2 regions of the Bacillus sp. DU-106 genome follow, and region 2 is predicted to be linked to the other one. Evidence: riboswitches for the same ligand, from Rfam matches in the RefSeq annotation. Region 2 holds a riboswitch; the other holds the start of a gene.
What was found. A riboswitch is a leader RNA that binds a small molecule or an ion and turns the genes downstream of it on or off. The one in region 2 is predicted to bind FMN.
Positions count from the first base shown of each region.

Region 1: another riboswitch for FMN. It lies ahead of C3Y97_RS07375 (ECF transporter S component); the one in region 2 lies ahead of ribD (bifunctional diaminohydroxyphosphoribosylaminopyrimidine deaminase/5-amino-6-(5-phosphoribosylamino)uracil reductase RibD).

Region 1 covers NZ_CP026607.1:1,422,236-1,433,378, reverse strand. The annotation lists gene C3Y97_RS07430 (DUF3961 domain-containing protein) at 1-212, opposite strand, end outside; gene C3Y97_RS07425 (hypothetical protein) at 310-519, opposite strand; gene gudB (NAD-specific glutamate dehydrogenase) at 600-1,886, opposite strand; gene C3Y97_RS07415 (genetic competence negative regulator) at 2,198-2,806, opposite strand; gene C3Y97_RS07410 (MerR family transcriptional regulator) at 2,884-3,759, opposite strand; gene C3Y97_RS07405 (metallophosphoesterase) at 3,759-4,535, opposite strand; gene C3Y97_RS07400 (LysM peptidoglycan-binding domain-containing protein) at 4,602-5,081, opposite strand; gene C3Y97_RS07395 (CPBP family intramembrane glutamic endopeptidase) at 5,104-5,667, opposite strand; gene recQ (ATP-dependent DNA helicase RecQ) at 5,667-7,196, opposite strand; gene C3Y97_RS07385 (YpbB family protein) at 7,186-8,247, opposite strand; gene C3Y97_RS07380 (ferredoxin) at 8,546-8,794, shown strand; gene C3Y97_RS07375 (ECF transporter S component) at 8,916-9,494, opposite strand; FMN riboswitch at 9,657-9,796, opposite strand; gene C3Y97_RS07370 (hypothetical protein) at 10,045-10,731, shown strand; gene C3Y97_RS07365 (peptidoglycan DD-metalloendopeptidase family protein) at 10,896-11,143, opposite strand, start outside.
Region 2 covers NZ_CP026607.1:4,099,933-4,111,075, reverse strand. The annotation lists gene ribE (riboflavin synthase subunit alpha) at 1-240, opposite strand, end outside; gene ribD (bifunctional diaminohydroxyphosphoribosylaminopyrimidine deaminase/5-amino-6-(5-phosphoribosylamino)uracil reductase RibD) at 222-1,334, opposite strand; FMN riboswitch at 1,640-1,783, opposite strand; gene C3Y97_RS20780 (CDGSH iron-sulfur domain-containing protein) at 1,974-2,180, opposite strand; gene C3Y97_RS20775 (DUF2552 family protein) at 2,320-2,565, shown strand; gene C3Y97_RS20770 (alpha/beta hydrolase) at 2,575-3,501, opposite strand; gene C3Y97_RS20765 (GNAT family N-acetyltransferase) at 3,583-4,065, shown strand; gene C3Y97_RS20760 (LacI family DNA-binding transcriptional regulator) at 4,165-5,028, shown strand; gene C3Y97_RS20755 (Na+/H+ antiporter family protein) at 5,053-6,372, opposite strand; gene C3Y97_RS20750 (alpha/beta fold hydrolase) at 6,504-7,502, opposite strand; gene C3Y97_RS20745 (ribbon-helix-helix domain-containing protein) at 7,624-8,100, shown strand; gene C3Y97_RS20740 (bifunctional metallophosphatase/5'-nucleotidase) at 8,225-9,814, opposite strand; gene C3Y97_RS20735 (YqkE family protein) at 10,015-10,278, shown strand; gene C3Y97_RS20730 (GrpB family protein) at 10,346-10,870, shown strand; gene C3Y97_RS20725 (aldo/keto reductase) at 10,998-11,143, shown strand, end outside.

The DNA of each region.
Region 1 (11,143 bases), 2.7 Mb from region 2:
TTTGAAGTGAACACCATAAACAACAAGATACTTACAGCCACTCCATAAAAACCGTAAAACCAAACACAATCTTCTTTCGTATCTAAACCGAAAAATTTATTTACCGATTGTAATAATGTGCCACGCTTGCTTTGTTTGTTTCGTAATACTTCCACTCGCTCTACAACATCTACTGGCATCATAAATCTTTGGTCTACTGTCATTTTCATCATTTATCTCTCCTTAAAATCATTTCCGTTTTGTTTATCTAAGGAGAGTATAGCACGTTTGTTCGCATAGAACAAGCGTTCTTTTTATTTTTATTTTATTTTATTTTTCAGCAAGCCAAGTAAAAATCGAGATTACAACGGCAATAATCGGCCCTACTACAACCACACCAAATACCAAAAACAGTAGCCCTTCCCCGAACATCCGAACGGTACTTATTTTTCGAGCTTTCATCGTTCTTGCAAGTTCTCCCTCTAACCTCTTAACCTTCTCTTCTAATTGTTCTACTCGTTCCAGCATTTCATTCTCCATATACAACACCTCATTTAATACTTCAACAAAAAAACGTGATTCCCTCGAAAGGAAATCACGTTTTCTCAAGATATAATATTTTATACCCAACCTCTGAAGCGGCTTGCTTCAGCCATTTTACGAACACCAACCATGTACGCCGCTAAGCGCATGTTCACTTTACGAACTTGTGCTGTTTCATAAATAGAATCAAATGATCTTACCATTACTTTTTCTAAACGTTGTTCTACTTCTTCTTCAGTCCAGTAGTAACCTTGGTTGTTTTGTACCCACTCAAAGTAAGATACTGTTACACCACCAGCACTTGCTAACACGTCTGGAACAAGCAAAATTCCGCGATCTGTTAAAATTTTAGTCGCTTCTAATGTTGTTGGACCATTTGCAGCTTCAACAACGATTTTTGCTTTAATATCATTAGCATTTTCTTCTGTAATTTGGTTCTCAATTGCAGCTGGTACTAAAATATCGCAATCAAGTTCTAACAATTCTTTGTTTGAAATTGTATTGTTAAATAGCTTTGTTACTGTACCGAAGCTATCACGACGGTCTAATAAATAATCAATATCTAATCCGTTTGGATCATGTAACGCACCGTAAGCATCTGAGATTGCAATAACTTTCGCACCTGCATCATGCATAAATTTAGCTAAGAAGCTACCAGCATTACCGAATCCTTGAACAACAACGCGTGCACCCTTAATATCAATACCACGTTTTTTAGCAGCTTCGCGAATACAAATTGTTACACCTTTCGCTGTTGCTGTTTCACGTCCATGTGATCCACCTAATACAAGCGGTTTACCTGTAATAAATCCTGGTGAATTAAATTCATCAATACGGCTATACTCATCCATCATCCACGCCATAATTTGAGAGTTTGTGAATACATCTGGAGCTGGAATATCTTTCGTCGGACCTACGATTTGGCTAATTGCTCGTACATAACCGCGGCTTAATCTTTCTAACTCACGGAATGACATTTCACGTGGATCACAGATAATTCCACCCTTACCTCCACCATATGGTAAATCAACAATACCACATTTTAAACTCATCCAGATTGAAAGTGCTTTCACTTCATTTTCTGTTACATTCGGATGGAAGCGAATTCCACCTTTCGTTGGACCAACAGCATCATTATGTTGCGCACGATATCCTGTAAATATTTTAACAGTCCCGTCATCCATACGAACTGGTATTTTCACTGTCATCATACGAATTGGTTCTTTTAATAATTCATATACTTCGTTTGGATAACCCAATTTTTCTAACGCTTCACTAATAACAATTTGTGTTGAATTCAATAGTTCAAAATGTTGTTCCCTTTGTTGTTGTGTTTTTGTTTGAGTTCCCTTTTCGGCTACCATAGTAAGTAAACCCCCTGTAATTTCACTTGTTTAGTAAACCTTCATTGCCTAGTATACACCCTTAAATTTGGAATGCAATAGAAAACGCTAACAAATATATACAAACTATTTTCTGTTGCAAGCGTTTTCACTATTATTATAGTCCTTTTATTACTTTTAGAAAAGTAAAATACTTAAATATTTAAATATTTTTTATTTTCATCAACCACACTCCCATAAAACTGCATATTTTATTTTCAAAAAGTATGTTCGAGTATTTACAATCATCCCTTCCCTTCTCCAAATAAAAACAAAACCTCAGCTATGTTGTATTAGCTGAGGTTTTGTTTTTTCACAAAGTAATTGTGTATTTGTTCTATCGCGTTAACATCCATTAATTCTTTACCGTACTCCATGATGCGATAAATGGTTGCTGTAGACGGATTACCGTATTCCGCTAAAATAGCTATAAAATCCGCCTTTAACAATTGAATTTGTTCCTCTTCTTCCACCCAAAGATAGAAGCGCTCATCCCACGTATATAGCTTTCCGCCAGTTACACCAAGGTTATATAAGCGATTCGACAGGTTAATTACGTCATCTAGCGTAGCAAACTCATATAATATATGCTCACTTTCATCTAGAGTCACTTGCATTTCAATAAACTCGTCACGGAACTCATCATCTGTATCCATTTCTTGATTTTCTTTCGTTACAATTACAACCATCCCTTGTGCTTGTAGAGAAAACACTTCAACTGCAATCGGACCATCTGCTTCAAACCCTAATTCCTTATTTGCTTCTTGCATCATATCACGAAATAATTGCTGTACTTTCGGTGCATTTCTCCATAAATCTTCTTTCGTTAATCCTCGTTCAGATAAATCATCAAATGTTAGAAAAATTTTTATCTTATTGTAATTTAATCGTTCCAGCCTCATCTCATACCCTCCCTACGTAACCAATGCATCTAATTTTTATTATATGAAATAGAAAATAGATGGTTCTTTTCGAACAACTATTCCGACATTTTTAACCATCCATCCCATTCTTCTTTCGTATCACCAATTAAGATTGTTTCAATGTCCAACTGGTTTAGAACGCCTAGCTTTCCGATAAATCCAACAGAAAGAGATTCCCTTTTTTCTTGTAATAAATTTATAAAGTTCATCGTCTTTTTCATTTCTTGTTCGTCAGCAAAAGATATAAATACATATTTCGGCTGTATTTCCTCTACCGCTGATAACATACCATCTTCAGCTAAGCTTGTCCTAATATATATCGCCTCATATCCTTTTAAGCGTAAATAAGTTGAAAAAATAAATCCTTTCAATGCATCCTTTTCTAACACAATAACTTTGTATAAAGAGGAAAACATTGAGGCATTGTGATACACCATCCCTAGACGCGTTTGTAAAAATGATAGTGCATATTGAAATTGCACCATTGAAATCTCATTATTATTTTTTGACGTTAATAATTTGTCTGTCACTCGAAGAACGATACTGGCAACAACCTTTTCTGTTGAATATATACTAAAAGCTTCGTTTAATAATGCAGCAATTGTAATTTCATCAAATTTTAACAAAGCTTGTAGCAAATCGTCCACTAAAACAACTTCTTTATCGAAATGTATCTCTTTTTGAACTGTACTCTGCAAACGATTCTCTTCTAATAACTGAACTGCTTGTCCAATCATCATACCGGAAGAAACTTTTTCCATTAACCATTTTAAAATTTGAATATGCTCTTCTGTATATAAGCGATGCCCAGCTTGATTCCGCTTTGGGGCAATAATTTGATATCGTCTTTCCCATGCACGAAGCGTACTCGGCTGAACTCCAATTATATTCGAAACGGCTTTTATATTATATTTCCCACTAAGAGTTGGCATCATTTCCCTCCGCACAATGTAATGATATGTGTTTGAGCAGGTGCTCGGAAACGAAGTGGTATCAATGTTGTTCCATACCCATTACTAACAAAGAGAATCGTATTCAAATGGTTATATACGCCACCTTTTAAATATTTTTTAGATGGGAATAATCGGATTTGTCCTCCATGCGTATGTCCACTTAACACAAGTGAAATCTGTTCATTTCCAGACATTTTTTTTATTATATCAGGGTTGTGACTAACTAGGATACGAAAACCCTCTTCTTTACAATCCGCCAATGCCAAATCTAGACGATCACGGTGCAATCCAACATCATCTATACCGAGCAAACAAATTTTCTCTCCTAATTCAGACTCAAATACCACTCTTGTATTATCTAAAACTTTTACGTTATTTTCTAATAATAACGCATCTAATTCATGATATTCTATCTCATAATCATTGTTTCCCCACACAAAATATACAGGACCTATCTCTCTTAACTTTTGAATATTCGCAGAGATTTTTGATAAAGAGACACCTTTCTCTGCTAAATCTCCTCCGATAATTACGAGATCTACTTTTCCTTTTACTTGTTCAATTAACAAATTCGAAATGACCCTTCTATGAATATCAGAAATAAAAAACACATTTACTTTTTGAAAACTTTTCGGAAATTCTTTAAATACTAAAGTATGTTCCAACACCGTATTACGCATCGCTTCTTTATACATCACAAAAAGTAATAAAATCCCCATGCCTATGAGAGTACTGAATAATATAATCCATATCATATTTTTGACTCCCTCCTCATAAAGATAATCCTAGGCTTTTATAACAAACTGTGATCGCTTAACTCGCTAGCTTTCTTGCTTTGTGGACTTATCTTTTATCGGAATTTTTAATTCTTGACCTGCACTCACTTCATCTTCCTGCAAGTTATTATACTTTTTAATTACTTCAATTCCATTTCCATCTGAAAAATATTGCTTCGCTATACTTTCTAAAGTTTCTCCCTCTTTCACAGTATGCGTTATTACTTTTTCAGAATGTTTCTGCGACTCAGATTTAGCTGAATCAAAGAAGATTACTTCAAACGCACTTTTTCCAGCATTATTACTATCACCCTTCACCTGAATATATTTATCCGTGTACCACAAAATACTAATCGGCAGAAGAATGAATAGAAATGTTAAAACCCGGACGAAAATGTGATTTATTTTAAACTTTTGTTTTTTCTCTTTATTTCTATGAATTTCACTACGCGGCGGTAAACTTTCTTTTTCTTCCACTCGCTCAACTTCTAATTCCTCTTCAAAATCAGGAATTCGTTTCCTCATGTTGTTCACCACCACCTTCCATTTATTTTCTTAATTGGAGTCCCATTATAAAATCAACAAGAAAGTGTGCAAAGATTGTTATAAACAAATTTCCTGTCCATTCAAATACATAACCAAAGACAAAACTAATGAAACAGACGAAACAAAATAAAAATGGCTTTGTTATATAACGAATATGTAACACTGCAAATACGAAGCTCGCAATTACAATTCCAAAATGAGTCTGTACTACACCTCTAAATAAAAATTCTTCTGCAAAACCAATCAAGAACGTAATAACGAGTAAGTGTAGAACGGACATTCCTCGAAACATCTTATCGTTAATACCACCATCATCAAACCATGACTCCGGAAACACTCGCATTGCAACATAATCTAATAACACAATACCAATCGCTAACAAACCACCTATAATAAGTATAGATACTGGTTCCCATTTCCATAAATTAAAGACTTCTTTTACATCTTGAAATAATATATATGCCAGTAAACAGCCAATACCGATAATAATTAACTGTGTTATATATAGATTCAGCCTTATTTCCTGCGGACTCATATCTTCAACATTATGCCTTTGAATGTTCATCATTCCTCCATCTTTTCTAGGCCGAAAAGCTTTTGTAACTCTGTTTCCCAATTATAGTCGAAATCCGATTGTTGCGCTCGTCTTTTTTTATAATCTTCTTTGGTAATACCGCAATAATCGCAGCAATTAATTAACTCTTGCTCTTTCCTATAACCGAACTGTTGCAGCACATATTCACGTCTACACCCTTTAACTTGTATCCATGACTTCATATTTTCTAGCTCACTATATTTATTACGCAACCTTATTTCTACTTCAGCTATTAATCGGTTCATGATTTCATCTGACAAACCTTCTAACAATAATCTTCGTTGTTGTATAATTCCAACCTGTTCGAGATGATAACGAACGAAACGCCAATATTGCTCATTAAATCTTGCTGCATTATAACAAATTTCTTCTACATCTTCTATTGGTAATTCCTTCGTTTGAAATATTCTTTCTTGTAGTAAAGAAAATAAAAATTTTATTTGTGACTTACTTGGCAATTCATCCTCAATGATTGAAATTGGTAAATCATGATCCAACGGACTACATAATAAAATAGCTATACTCGGTTCGCCATCTCTTCCAGCTCTTCCGATTTCTTGTAAGTAAGAGGCTATATTAGTTGGATAATGAAAATGAATAATATATCGCGTATTCGCCTTATTTACCCCCATACCAAATGCACTTGTGCATATTACAAGTTGCAATTGATCGTTCATAAACTGCTGTTGAATTAACATACGCTCTTCATGTTCCATACCACCATGATAAAAAGCTACACCAGTAACACCTTTCCCTCTCAAGTATTCCGTTAACCTTTCTGTCCACGCTCTACTTGAGCAATATACAATCCCCGGCCCTTGTAAATACATCACCTGCTCTAAAAGCGCCTCTTTCTTTTCTTCTATCGTCTCTACAAATTGCACATCCATTGCAATATTAGGACGATCAATAGAGTATACATGTTCCGCGGCACCCTTTAAATTTAAACTATCTGCGATATCCTGCAGTACCCCTTTTGTCGCTGTGGCTGTCAATGCTAATACTGTAGGAGAACCAATATTTTCAATAACTACATTTAGTTTTTTATAGTCCGGTCTAAAATCATAACCCCATTGAGAAATACAATGAGCCTCATCAACAACAAATAATGAAATATGAATTTTCTTCAATTCCCTAATTAATAACTCCGACTGCAACATCTCTGGTGAAACAAAAATAAATTTATATGAAGATAATTTTTTCATCGCTTCTCTTTTTTCATTTAATGTCCGAAAACTATTAAATGCTATCACTCGGTTTTTCACAACATACTTTAATTGTGTCACTTGATCTTCCATTAAAGATAATAACGGTGATACAACAAGCACTGTTCCTTCTCGCATAAGCCCCGGAAACTGATAGCACATAGATTTCCCTCTTCCAGTCGGAAGCATTGCTATCACATCTTTTCCTTCTAATAAATCTGTAATTACTCCTTTTTGACCTGGACGAAATTCAGAATATCCAAACCACTTATATAAATATTCTTCAAGTTTCATTTACACCCTCCATCCGCGCTAATACAAGACGAACTTCAAAATAAGAGATATCTTCTCCAACCGCTTGTTTCAAAACACGTAACTTCCGCGTTTGCAATGCTTCAATTACTTTTATTACTTTGTCTATCTTTTCTTTTTCCATAAACATTTCAATAGAAAAATCTTTTTCTCGCAAAGCAATTTCAACAAAATGATCTTCTATCGTTGCAACCTTTAAATTCCGAATCGTCGCTATTTCTTCTAAAGAACGTCCTTGTCTCCAAAAATTATATGTTTTTTTCGTGGATAAACTAAATAATTCAGCTCTCTCATTTGGATAAGATATAATTTCAGCTAATAGTGGAAATTCATTTTCTTTATCACGAACTTCTTGTATAAAGAAATGTATTGTACCCCAAAATAAAAAATACACCCTGAATATATCTTGTTTCGTAATTTCTGCTAATTGTTGCAATGTACAACCAATGCGTTCATAACCCGTTAATCGATATGTTACAATCGTCGCTTCTATCGCATTACTCTTTTCTAAAAGATTATGTACTTCCGTCCATAGTTTTCTCGCCAACTCACTTCTCTTATATGGCCTTCCTGTTAGAAAACGTTTCACCCACATCATTATTTCTGTATCTTGCTGAATTGGAATAAATCTCGTATTATTCTGTTGTAAATTTGATATGGTTTGAATAATTAATGATAATCTTTTCCAAAATGTTTCACCTAATTCACCATAATGTAAACCATGCAAATGCGCCGGAAAAGCATAAACTTCCTCCCATTTATGTAACTGCATTTTACCCGTAGGTGTTAACACATATGTATTTTCATGTATTTCTTGAATAAAATCCGCTTGCAACAACTTTGCAACTTCACCATCATAGTCATTTCTATTTAATGATTTATATATTCCGAACAAAAAAGAAATTCGGAACATATTTCCATCTTGTAAAGTTTGCGAAGAACGTTTGCCCTTTAGTAAATAATAAATAGAAGAAACGGTTCTTTCACCATTCAATTGTTTTAAACAATGCAACAAAGTATATTGTATTTGCATGACCGCTTCCACCTTCCAATCTTAACTTCATTCTTTTCAGTACAATTACACTATCTACTGTCGCTCATTAAACTTATCATATAAGAACTATATACTTGTATATATTCTATTGTATCAAACGAAATCATATTTACGTATTTTGAAAATCTTATGACATAATTCAAAAATAAGTTGACACTCTAATTGATAAGCATTATCATTATAATTTTATGTTGAAAAGTTTTACAAACCGTTTTACAATAAGGTTATAATTTTTATGGCGAGCTTTTCACATACATATTATCAGGAGGGAAAAAAGATGGCAAAATATACAATCGTTGATAAAGATACTTGTATTGCATGTGGTGCTTGTGGCGCTGCTGCACCAGACATTTATGACTATGATGATGAAGGTATTGCATTTGTAACATTAGATGATAACCAAGGTATCGTTGAAATTCCAGATGTATTAATTGAAGATATGATGGATGCATTCGAAGGCTGTCCAACTGACTCAATTAAAGTTGCTGACGAATCATTCGACGGAGACGCTTTAAAATTCGAATAGTCTTTTATTAACTTCAAAAAACGCCCCTCCTATTGATGAGGGGCGTTTTTTGTATCTAAATTTTATTTTCCTTAATAAAAAACCATTAGTAGTTTCACACTACTAATGGTTTTAGTATATATTATGCATTTTTCATTTTTGCAAACACCCATACTTTCAGGCGTGAAAATAATGCTACAAATACAATTGTTACAACAATCCCTTTAATTAAATTAAATGGTAAGATTGCCGTTACAACCGTTGTTTTTATAGCTTCGCTAGACATAGCTGGTGAATTTAAAAACCAAGTGTACGCCGGGAATATGATGATGTAGTTTAATACACTCATAATAAGTGCCATTGTAATTGTCCCTAGCATTAATCCTGTAGTTAAACTCTTCACAGTACGATACTTTCTAAATAAGAAAGCTGCTGGCCCAATAAATAAACATCCTGCAATAAAGTTTGCAATTTCTCCAACTGGTACTCCCGTTAAACTTCCTTGAATCCCGTAATGTAAAATGTTCTTTATCGCCTCTACAATCACTCCTGCTACTGGTCCAAAGATAATTGCCGCAATTAGAGCTGGTACATCACTAAAATCAATTTTCAAAAATGGCGGAAGCCCTGGGAACGGGAAATCCAACATCATTAGTAAATATGCAATACTACTTAGCATCGCTACACTCACCATCTGCACTACACTGTTTTTTTGTTTCATCTTTCTCTCTCCTTTTCCATCGATCATCTCATGGAAAGTGGAAAGGTTCTGCTATGCCTATTTTTTCATAGAACGAAAAAACCCTTTGTGTTTTACACAAAGGGAGAATTTAAGGCACATCAAACAGACGTTCAAATCCATATCTTTTTTGAACGCTTGAACCTCCATCTTCTCCCATCCAGACTATACTGTCGGCTTTGGAATCACACCAAATCCTGCCTTAACGGCTCGCGGGCTTAGAACAAAATCATAAATAGTTCATCACCGCCGGTCGGGATTTTCACCCTGCCCCGAAGATAGACCGATATTCTATTTTCCCCTTCATTATACAACAACCTCATAACATTGTGAACTAAAAAATTGTAACTTATTTAAAATTAGTTATTTATTTTTCGTAACAACAAATAAATTGCGAGATATTTTACAATACAATCCATATTTTTTATTATTCGGCATTTCTCTTTTGAATTACCTAGTCATATATAATTAAAAGTGATAAGATATTGAATTGTTAAGATAAGAACATTTTCTGAGTTATGGAGGAAATGTCATGAAAAAAGACAAGAGACATTCTATTCGAGAAGCAATGAAAAAAAACTTAAGAAAAGAATACTTTTACTTAAAAAAAGAATTACTTTTCTACTGCCCAATTGATTTAGGCACATTCTCAAACGAGACATACTATGCTACTTTCGATGAAGATGGCATCAGTATTTATCAGTATGATAAAAAAACAGAAAGTAAATTAAAATTGTGTGAGCGTCATCCGTGGAAGAGTTGGAATAAAGTGAAGATTGATCACTATTTGACAACTTCTCAATTTATTTTTCAGGGTGAGCGAAATTGGATCTTATCTCTTTTTCAAAAAGGAAAAGAAGCTCAAAAAATTATTGAAGAGCATACATCTTTACAAACAGAAGTTGTTTCCCGCTCTTTCTTAAAAAAACTTCCTGGTTTTCGTTCTAATACACCACTGAATAAATACATCGGTAGTATTTGTTACACTGCACTTATTGCATTTTTATTAAAATGGATGATTCCATTTCAAGCACCACAAATCGCCCTGTATTCTATCTCGATTGGTTGTATGCTTCTTGGCCTACTTTGTTTGACAATCGGTTTAATTGAACCGACTATCGTACTGTTTCGAACAAAAGAGAAAACAAGAACAAAAGTTTTTTACTTATATAGCTATTTAGCTATTTCTGGATTTATATGTGTCTTTATTTTTTGGTAAAAGAAGCCGTCCCAAAATAAATTTTGGGACGGTTTTCTTTTAGATATAGATGCTCTGATTCACTCAATAGTTCTAGCAAAAGCGCCCATATAATTTCATTTACATTGAATCTTATTTAAGAAGAACATAAATTTGTTCAAAGTTTAATTTTTGAAGCGTTTCCTTTACTTAACATATAATTGTTGATTAGGATAAATTAGCTCTTGCTGCAATCCATTTTTTTCTTTAATTTCCTTAAGTGTCATACTAAATTTCCGTGCAATACTAACTAAAGTATCCCCTTTTTGTACGACATATAATGACGAAGAAACAACTTCATTTCTTTGTTCACTTAAAACAAGCAATGGGTTCATCGCATTCTTTTTCGCCATCGTCCATCTTCCTTGATGAAGTTCTAGATGTAAGTGCGCAC
Region 2 (11,143 bases):
TTTAGAGTGCGGTTTAAGCATGCGAAGTGATGTCGACTGCATCGTTTCAGGCATTGCATCAACTGTAAATGAAGTAGTTGTAAAGCTTGTTACAGTTAAGCAAATACCGTTAACCGCGATACTATCACCTAAGTGAACATCTGATAAAATTTTTTTTGCATGAATCGTTAATTTCATCGCTTCTCCGCTTTGTTGCATGTTTGCTATCGTTCCTAATTCTTCTACAATTCCTGTAAACATTTCGTCACCTTGTTTCGGGCATTCGCAACGATTTTTATATCATCACCAATTTGTTTCATCTCTTGAATTTTCAAGGAAAGCGCATTTTGTAATTTTGAAAAACCATTTCCTCCAAATAAAGTAGGAGCATCTTTCCCACCAATTAATTTCGGACTTATATAGGTTACAATTTCATTAAAATTGTTTGTTTTTAAGAAACTTGCATGAATCGATTGGCCACCTTCAACGAATAGAGAAAGAATTTGTTTCTCTCCAAGAAAGGAAAGAAGGTCCTCGATTTCTATATGTTTCGTTTCCATTTGGAATATAGCTATATTTTTAGATTCATAAGAAGATATCTTCTCTTCCTTTACATCCTTACCGACAATAATCCATGTCGGTGCTAAACCATCTGTTATAACATGAGAAGATGGTGGCGTTCGTAAATGGGTATCTAAAACAACGCGAATAGGATGTTTCCCACCATTTGGAATTCTTGTTGTTAAATGAGGATTATCAGCTATAACTGTATTCACTCCAACAAGAATTGCATCATGTGTATGGCGATATTGGTGAACATCAGCACGTGCTTCTTCACCTGTAATCCACTTACTTTCACCAGTTACAGTTGCTGTTTTTCCATCTAAGCTCATCGCTGTTTTGATTGTTACAAAAGGGCGCTTCGTTTTCATGTAGTGAAAAAAGTAGCGATTTAATAAAACTGCTTCTGCTTCAAGAACACCGGTCGTTACTTCAATTCTAGCTTCCTCTAATCTTCTTTTTCCGTTACCAGAAACGAGCGGATTACAATCGAGAGTAGCAATTACAACACGCTTAACTCCTTTTTCGATGAGCAATTCACAACAAGGTGGTGTTTTTCCAAAGTGGCTACACGGTTCCAGTGTTACATAAACGGTAGCGTCTTTGGCGTTCTGACCAGCCATTTGAAGGGCATGAACTTCTGCGTGTTCTTCACCAGCTCGTAAATGAGCCCCCATACCAACGATGTTTCCATCTTTTACAACAACAGCACCAACCATAGGATTTGGACTTGTTTGTCCTGATGTCCCTTCTGCTAACTGCAGGGCAATCCTCATATATTCTTGATCTGTCATTTTCTTCACCTCTCCTAAAAAAATCAAAAAACCCCAAGGATTTAATATCCTTGGGGTTTGGGAGACGTGATTTCTAGAAATATAGTTTGAATACGAAAGCATAGGAAAGAAACCTAACGATAATTGATATTTCTGCATAAGGAAAAAACCTAGCAAAATATCAAATTTTTAAACGCTAGTTGTCTCTTTTTATTTCAGCATAAAAAATAAGTATAGAAAATTAAACATATATAAAGAATCAAAATGAATCTTTAAAAATATGCATACTGAAATAAAAGTGTATTCACTATATAAAAAACTAGAAACATATCCTTCTCCCATCCAGACTATACTGTCGGCCCTAGAGTTTCACTAGATCCACCGTTTTCGAGTTGAAAACGGGTCACGGACTTAGAAGTTTTCACTTCATCACCGCCGGTTGGGAATTTCACCCGACCCCGAAGGATGCTGTTTGCTCAAATTATAGCACAAAAAAAATAAAAGGCTAGTAAAAAATATTCGAATGTGAAGAATTGTGTGAAAATATATGCAGGCTGGAATGGAAATAAAAGTATTAGAAATGTTGTAAGGAGAAGGGATATAACGGAGTTGCTAAAAAGAAAAAACATGCACAAAAAAATGTGCATGTCACATGTAAAATTATTCTGCCTCTGGTGCTCTAACAACAGATTCGAATTTACCTTTATGCGAAGCGTCGCAATAAGGCATATTTTTTGATAAACCACAACGGCATAAAGAAAATGCCGGTTTTGCTGGGAATACATTCCCTTGTGAGTCGACTAATTCCACGTCCCCTGTAACGCGAAAAGAGCCATTATCATTTACTTTAATTTGTACTTTTGCCAACGTTATCCCTCCTTCCCAAACGCTTAATTTCATCATATAATCAAGGGAAGTGCTTGACAATATAAAAAGAGCACTTTGTTTGAGAAAGAAGAGAGTGTTATAATAGTTTTCATAACTGACTAGAGTAAGGTGACGAGAGATGGATAAACAATTACATACATTACGAAACATTGCAAATGAGCGCACGTGGGCATCATTTTTGAATGATAATCATCCATATAGTTTGTTACATTGGTCCATTGCAGGTGTAGGGCAAGAGGCAAAGGATGTTTGGTTACTTCAAGATGAAGTAACATTTCAAACGACAGAATTCCCAACGTTAGATGATGCAATGCAATGGATTTCTGAAAATATGGAACAAGTTACAGACGTTTTAGCGCAATAAAAAACAGGCTTATGCAAGCCTGTTTTTTGTTTCTTTCACATATGTGTTTAAAAATTGATCGACGGCTGCTTCGTACTCTTCTTTATTTTCGTTATAAGAGCAAGCGTGTGCACCGTGTTCTGCAATATAAAGCTGCTTATTATTTTCTTTCGCTTCATATAACGCTTTTGTCATATCGGCTAAAATATAGTCGTCATCTTTACTATGAATAAAGAGAACGGGATTGTTAATGTTTTTTATACAGTCGATTGGTGAAACTTCACGAATTGTATAACCGTCACGAACTTTCAAAAATGCGTTTGCTAAAGGTAATAAAGGCCATTTTGGTAAATGGAATTCAACCTTTAAACGGTGCTGTAATTGTCCTTGAAAATCAGAGAAAGGACAATCTGCAATATAGAAATCAGCACCATCTTCTACAAGTCCTGCGTATTGAAGAAGTGTTGCAGCTCCCATAGATTCACCATGAATACCAAGTGTAATATTGGTGCCAAAACGTTTTTTTAGCCAGTCAACTACGGATTTTAAATCATGTTTTTCATAGTATCCATAGCTTGTTGTTTTTCCGCCAGTTTTACCATGACGACGATGATCGTAAATGAGGACGTTATATCCCCTTTTTAAGAATAAGTTTGCATATTTTACAGAGTTTATTTTATTTACAGTTACACCGTGGCAAAAAACCATAAACTTATTGGTGGAATGACCGGCAGGAATGTAATATCCGTGAAGGTCGTATCCGAATTGTGAAGGAATATGAATTTCTTCTTTATGAAGAGCATCAAAATCCTCTATACGAAAATGTTTTTTCGTTTCTCTTTCGAGTACTTCTTCCTCTGTTTTTTTCTTTAAGTACATCACTTTATTTGTAAAGAAAATCCCAAGGGCAGTTATTGCACCTAGTATAGTAAACAATGCTGCAAAAAAACGTTTCATACTTTACCTCATCCTCCAAATACCGTTACATGTGATACACTTATATTGTATCACAATGATATAAAAGGGGAGAAATAGGAAATGCTGCATATACAAAAAATTACGCCAGCGATGAAAGAAACAATCCGAATGTTCATGTGTGAGAACTGGGGAAGTTCATTGATGGTTTCACGTGGTAAGGGACATCAGTTAGAAGAGTTTCCAGGATTTGTTGCGCTCTCAGATGACAGAATAATCGGAATTATAACGTATGAAGTGACCGGAAATATATGCGAAATTGTATCGCTAGATAGCTTTGAAGAAAGAAAAGGAATAGGGACGAAACTTGTGGATTGTGTATTACAAGTTGCAGAAGAAGAACGGTGCAGACAGGTTTGGCTTATTACAACAAATGATAATATGAATGCGTTACGATTTTACCAAAAACGTAATTTTGTAATGACTAATTTATATGTGAATGCGGTAGAGGAGGCACGAAAAATAAAGAAAGAAATTCCACGTATGGGATATGATAATATCCCAATTTTACATGAAATTCAGTTGGAGTATCGTTTAGTGAAATGATGTAACAATTTTCAGAAATGTGAGTTATTAATCTTGACGGATAGTGTAATTTAGGTTACCGTAAAATTGTAATCTATTACCATATTAAGGGGTGACGATGTGGCAACTATACGTGATGTTGCAAAATTGGCAGGTGTTTCAGTCGCAACCGTTTCACGAGTTATTAATGAAAAAGGATACGTTCATGAGGACACAGTAAAACAAGTAAAGGAAGCAATTGAAGAATTACGTTATAGGCCAAACAGTGCAGCGAAGCCACTATTTAAAGAGAGTTCAACGATAATTGCATTACTTGTAGATAATTTATGTAACCAATCAAACATCACTTTGCTACATTGTATTGAGGAAATAGCATATAAAGAAGGCTATCAAATCATTATTTGTAATATAGAGAATAAAGATAGATACATACATATGCTGAAGCAAAATAACATTGCAGGTGTTATTTTGACGAGAGCAGTTTTTAAAAGTGTAGGAGAAATTCCATTTCCATTTGTTGTGATCGATGAGCAACAATCACATGGAAATTATTATGAAAGTGGACAGAGAGCTGTTTCTTTATTAAAAGAGAAAGGGTGTCACTTTCTTGCATATTTCGGTGAGGGAGAAGAAAGTGAAGAAATGGAAGATCATATAGCAGGGTTTTTAGACGCTGTTTGGGATGAAGGAATCTCTTATCGAGAAGAATGTGTACAAGGGTATACAAATAAACAATTTATTACATTATTGCAAAACAATCCGTATATAGATGGAATTGTAGCCTCAAGTGATCAGATTGCTATTGAGTTAATTCGGTCAGCGAGATTTCTAAATATACATATACCAGATAAATTAAAAATTGTTGGACCGAATGGGAGTATAGAGTGTGAATGGATAGGTTCATCACTACCGACAATTGAAAGCTATGTCAAAGATAACGGAAAAGTAGCTTTTCAACAATTAAAAGGAAAAATAAAAAAGTAAAAGGTGCGTTTTATACGCACCTTTTTATAATGTAATTGCGGCAATAAAGCCAAATATAAGTAACGGTATATTGTAATGTAGAAAAGTGGGTACACATGTATCCCATATATGATGGTGCTGACCATCAGCATTTAAACCGGATGTTGGTCCAAGGGTACTATCCGATGCTGGAGATCCTGCGTCACCTAGTGCTCCGGCTGTACCGATAATTGCAATTGTGGCCATTGGACTAAATCCAAGCTGAATGCAAAGAGGTACAAAAATGGTTGTTAAGATAGGGATGGTTGAAAAGGATGAACCAATTCCCATCGTAACGAGAAGTCCAATAACGAGCATAAGAAATGCAGCGAGTGGTTTGTTATTTCCGATTATATGTGCACTCGTTTGCACTAGAGATTCAACATGTCCTGTTTTTCGAAGAACAGCGCCGAATCCAGCGGCAGCAATCATAACAAAGCCAATAAAGGACATCATACGCATTCCGCTTGTTAATATCGCATCTGCTTCTTTAAGTGGTAGACTGCCACTAACTGATAAGACGATAATACCTGCTAAAGCACCGAAAATCATTGATTCTGTTGTTAATTGAACAGTTAATGTAGCAATGATAGATAATAACCCGAAAGTAATGCTACGTTTTGTATAGGGAACGATTTCATTTTCGGTAGTATGAATTTGTTCTGTTTCATACGTACGAGGTTTTCGGTACGTAATGAATACCGCTACACATAATCCAATAATCATACCGATTGCTGGAATAGTCATTGCTTTTGGAATAAGTGTGACATCAAATGTAAGGCCGCTTTGCGCAGCGTTGGTTTGCAATACGTCATGATAAATTTTTCCGAACCCTGCAGGGATCCACATATAAGGAGTAATCAATCCAAATGTAATAATACATGTGACAAGTCTGCGATCCACTCTCAGCTCATTTAATACTTTTAAAAGTGCTGGAATTAAGATGGGGATGAAAGCAATGTGAACAGGAATCACATTTTGTGAGAAACAAGCCATCGTTAAAATAATGAATAAAATAAGTATTTTAGAATAAACTTGTTTTTTCGTGTCTTGTTCATTGCCAATCCATTTTAATGCAGTTTGAATCATAGCATCTGGAAGTCCTGTTTTGGAAAGGGAAATAGCGAAACCACCAAGCATTGCATAACTTAAAGCGATTGGAGCACTGTTTCCAAGACCAGTTGTAAAAGTGTTAATCGTTTCTGAAATACCGAGTCCGCCGATAAGTCCGCCTGTTAAAGCTCCAACAATGATGGCGACAATGACCTGGACACGTAACAAACTAAGCAATAGCATAATTGCTACTGCGACGAGTACAGCGTTCATAATAAATGTAATCTCCCTAAATTTTTATTCTGTTAAGACAAGTAAATATGAAACATTTTGCTATGTTTATACATACTTGCGACATATTATTATAAAATGTTTTCTATGAAATGTAAAAGAGCCTTTTGTTACTAATGCTGAAAAGCTAGCTCTTGTTTAATTGATTGTAAAGAATTAGCGAATAATTCTGGTTCTTCTAAATCAGGAGAATGTGCTGAATTTGGGAACCAAATCATCTTTTTTATAGGCGCTTCAATAATATCGCAATATTCCTGAACGAGTGCATAAGGAGTTTGATAATCATAGCGACCAGAACAAAAATAAACTGGAATAGATAAACTTGAGATAGAAGAAAAGAAATCGATTGTCAGCATTTCTTCCCATAAAATTCCAGATTTTAAATTTCCTGCGAGAAACTTGAACCAATCTAATAGCGTATATTCGGGAGAAAAGAAACCTTTTCGTATGAAAGAAAAGGAAGATCCGTTTTGGATTGCGCCTCCAAATGTGCCAAGCCACTTTCTTTGAATAATGAGACGTCTCGTATCTAAAAATGGTGGTTTGCCTAATTTTAAAAGGGAAGCTAATGCTTTTTTATGATCATGTTTTTTTGCAGAATGAATTAAATGTTGATATAGCAATTCTTCATTTTGTTTCATATGTACAATTTGCCCAATACCGATGTAAGCCTCGATATACTTTGGATATTGATGTGCTATGTTAAGCCCAATAATACTTCCCCAAGAATGACCAGCGAGAAATAGTTTTTGTTTGTTGAACTTTTTAAGTACATATTGAATCACTTCTTTTGCATCGGAAACGAATTGTTCGATTGTGAAATTTGCTCCGAAATCTTTCATTGAAAAGGATTTACCAGCTCCGCGCTGATCCCAATTAATAACAATAAATTGCTTCTCTAATTCTTTTTGAAAATGGCGAATAAATCCGATTTGTGCCATCCCAGGTCCGCCGTGACAGCATAATAAAATAGGTTGCTCTACGTTTTGTCCACGCATAAGGAGAGTTTGTTTTCGATTATTAATCATAACGCTTTCTATCGTAGCGATACTATTAGGAATGAGTTGTTTGTTTTCGTTATAGAACTGAGGGGTGTAGCTACGAAAAAGCATATTGAAAACCTCCTTTTGTGAAATCGTATGAATCGCACAGGCTATTCATTTTGCATATACTGTTAGAAAATCATTGTAACATACCATACTAGTGTCATTTCAACACGGGAGGAGGGAAATTGTGACGATTGGAGAAATTATAGATGGTTTAAATAGACGTGAATCCATCGCTATTATAGCAAAACGTCTTGAAATAAGCCCGTATACATTATCGAAGAAATTAAGATTGATTGGATACGAATATGATGGAGAGCAGAAGAAACGTATTTTTGTAGGAGATGGAGAAGAACCACGTCACTTACAACTCCAAGAAGCGACCGCCCTTCAATATGAGAAAACAGATTATCAATTATTAATTTATGAGCAATTACAAAGCATTTATGAGTTATTAAGAAAAAGAGAAGAAGTAATTGCACCAATTGTGAGTAAAAGTACAGAGAAAAAGAGACGAACCTTTTCTATTAATACAGAAATATTAGCAAGATTGGACCTTATATCAGAATCGAAAGGAATTCAAAAATCTAAACTTGTAGAAGAGGCGTTGCAACAATTTTTACAGCAATATGAAGTTGACAAAACATCACATTTTGATAACTAAAGAAAAGGATACTATGTTCATTAGAAGAACGAGTATCCTTTTTATGATGTATATTACGTATAAAATAGAGAATCAGTACAAATCCTTTATACGTGAAAAATGAAATTTATTATTAGAGAAACACTTAATTTACTTTTTGAATTCTTCCATCAATAACTGGCTGAATTGGTTCTTTTAATTGTTTTACGTAATTGACTAACGCTTCAAAGTCGTTTGGCCCAGTTTCTGCATTTTTACCATTTTTAAATGATATGAATCCATCACCGCCAGAAGCTAAGAAGGCATTTGCAACTACGCTATACGTTGTAGATGGAGATAATTCTTCTCCGTTTGTTAAACGTATATTTGTAACTTTTTCACCGTTTGGTTTATTTGCATCCCACGTATATTGAATACCTGAAATTTGAAGCATTCTTGTTGTTCCTTTTTGCCATTGCTGATTTAAAATATCGCGAATGTCTTGACCTGTTAAATCTACTTTAATCAATTGATTTCCAAAAGGTTGAATGCCGTATAACTCACCCCACGTAATATCACCAGCATCTAAGTCATTACGAATGCCACCAGGATTCATGAGGGAGATTTGAGTTTGCATCGTTTGACGCTGAGCATCGGCAACTAAATTTCCAAGAGTGGACTCACCAGCATCATTTTGTTTACGGTCGATAGGTGCTGTAGATTTTCCGACCACTTCATTTACAAGTGGTGCGATTTTTTCTTTATATTGATCTAGTTTTTTCTTTACTTGTTTATCAGGTTCTACACCTTCATGATACGTTGTAACAACTTCAGCTTTTTTCTTTACAATATTCTTTGTTTTACGATCAATTGTTACATCGACGTCTGAGAAAGCCATTCCGTATGAATTTGCTTGGACAATTAGTTTATTGTTTACTGTACCATTTACATACGTATGACTATGTCCACCGAAAATAACATCAACTTCTGGGTCTGTTTCATTTGCAATTCGAGTAAGATCGCCATTTGTTACCCCAGACTCATCGGTTGTTCCACCGACATGAGCAAGAACGACGATAGATTTAACGCCGAGGCGTTTTAATTGTTGTGTTGATTTATTAATTGCTTCTACTTCATCAGTAATTTGTACATTGTTAAGCATCGTAGGCATAACGACATTTGGTGTATCAGTTGTAACAACCCCAATGAATCCTACAGGAACACCATCTACCATTTTTACAGTAAATGGTGGTAAAAATAAGCGACCAGTTGATTTGTTATAGAAATTAGCAGCTACATAGGGGAAGTTAGCCCCTTTGAAATTTCCTGTTTTTTCATGATATCCACCGTAAATGAGGCGTTTCATTTCATCAATGCCTTCATCAAATTCATGGTTCCCGATTGTACCGACATCAAATTTTAAGTCATTTAAAAATTCAATCGTCGGTTCATCTTGTAATAATGCTGAAACTGGTGGACTAGCTCCGACGATATCACCAGCATGTACGAGAAGTGTATTAGGGTTTTGTTTTTTATGTTCTTTTAAATAAGTAGCTAAGTAATCAGCGCCACCAGCTTCTTTATTATTGATTTTTTTAACAGTATCTAGTTGTCCATGGAGATCATTAATACCAAGCATTTGTACGTCTATGTAGCGGTTTTGTTCAGCTGGATTCTGAGATGGGGGAGCGGCAAATACGCTTGAAAAAGTAATGGTGCTTAAAACAGCAACGGCAGGAATAATTTTTTTCCACATAATATAATTCTCCTTTTTTATAATCTGACATCATACGACATAATTTTAATAGATTCATAGGATTATAGCTACATAAAAATTTAGTCTTTTCGAAAAATTAACATATTTACAAAAAGTGAATAATAGAGTAAAGACCCTTTTTTATTGTCGATTTCATTGTGTATCTACTATAATGGAGAAAAAAGTAAAAGGTGAGTAGCATGAAGAAAAAGAAACAAAGACAAATGCAAAGACAATCACAAGTGAATCAACCAAAGAAAGAAACACTTACATTAGGCGATCAATTAAATGATTCACTCATGCAACAATTAAAGAGTAAGAAGAAAGAGTTGCAAGTGAGGGAAGAGGAAAAAGAGGCAGCTGAACTGGAAAGAAAGCGCCAAGAACAAAAAGAACGTGAAAAGAATAAATCATTTGAAGAACTGCTAAGTGAAAGTAACCTTACTTGGAAAGACTTTAAATAATAAAAAAATGATCAGTGAAATACCACTGATCATTTTTTGACGAGCTTGTAAGAAAAGGGGAGTTAGAATGAGAAAAATTGTCGTTGTTCCACATGAAAACCATTGGAGTGAAAAATTTCAAATGGAGGCTAAAAGATTAAAATCAGCGATGCCAGAAACGGTAAAAATTTATCATATTGGAAGTACGTCAGTTCCCGGACTGGCAGCTAAATCTATTATTGATATGATCATGGAAGTAGAAAATATCGAAAGAGTAGATGGGTGGAATGAACGATTTATAGAGCTTGGTTACATCGTAAAAGGGGAAAATGGTATTTCAAGACGCCGATATTTTATTCATGGAACTGAAGAAAAACGCTCGTATCATTTACACGTGTTTGAAAAAGGAAATCCAGAGATAGTAAGGCATTTAGCATTTCGTGATTATATGATGGCTCATTGTGAAGAAGCAGAGGCATATGCAACCTTAAAGAAAGAATTAGCCGAAAAGTATACATATGATGGCGCGTTATATACGGAAGGAAAAAATGAGTTTGTGCGCAATGTGGATGAAAAAGCGAAAGAATGGAGAAAAAATAACGTGAATGAATGAGTTCACGCTATTTTTTAGCTATATAAAAGTGTTATGTAAACTGTACGTATGTTTTGACTTTTGGGATGAATCTTGTTGAAATAAAATTGTGGCTTATAAAAAATGTAACAATGAAAGGGAGACGACTGTGCATATTCCAACAACTACACTTCATAATGGCGTGAAAATGCCGATGATTGGTCTAGGCGTATATAAAGCGAAAGAAGGAGACGAAGTAAAGCAAGCAGTAAAAACAGCGTTAGAAGTTGGATACCGTTCGATTGATACAGCAAC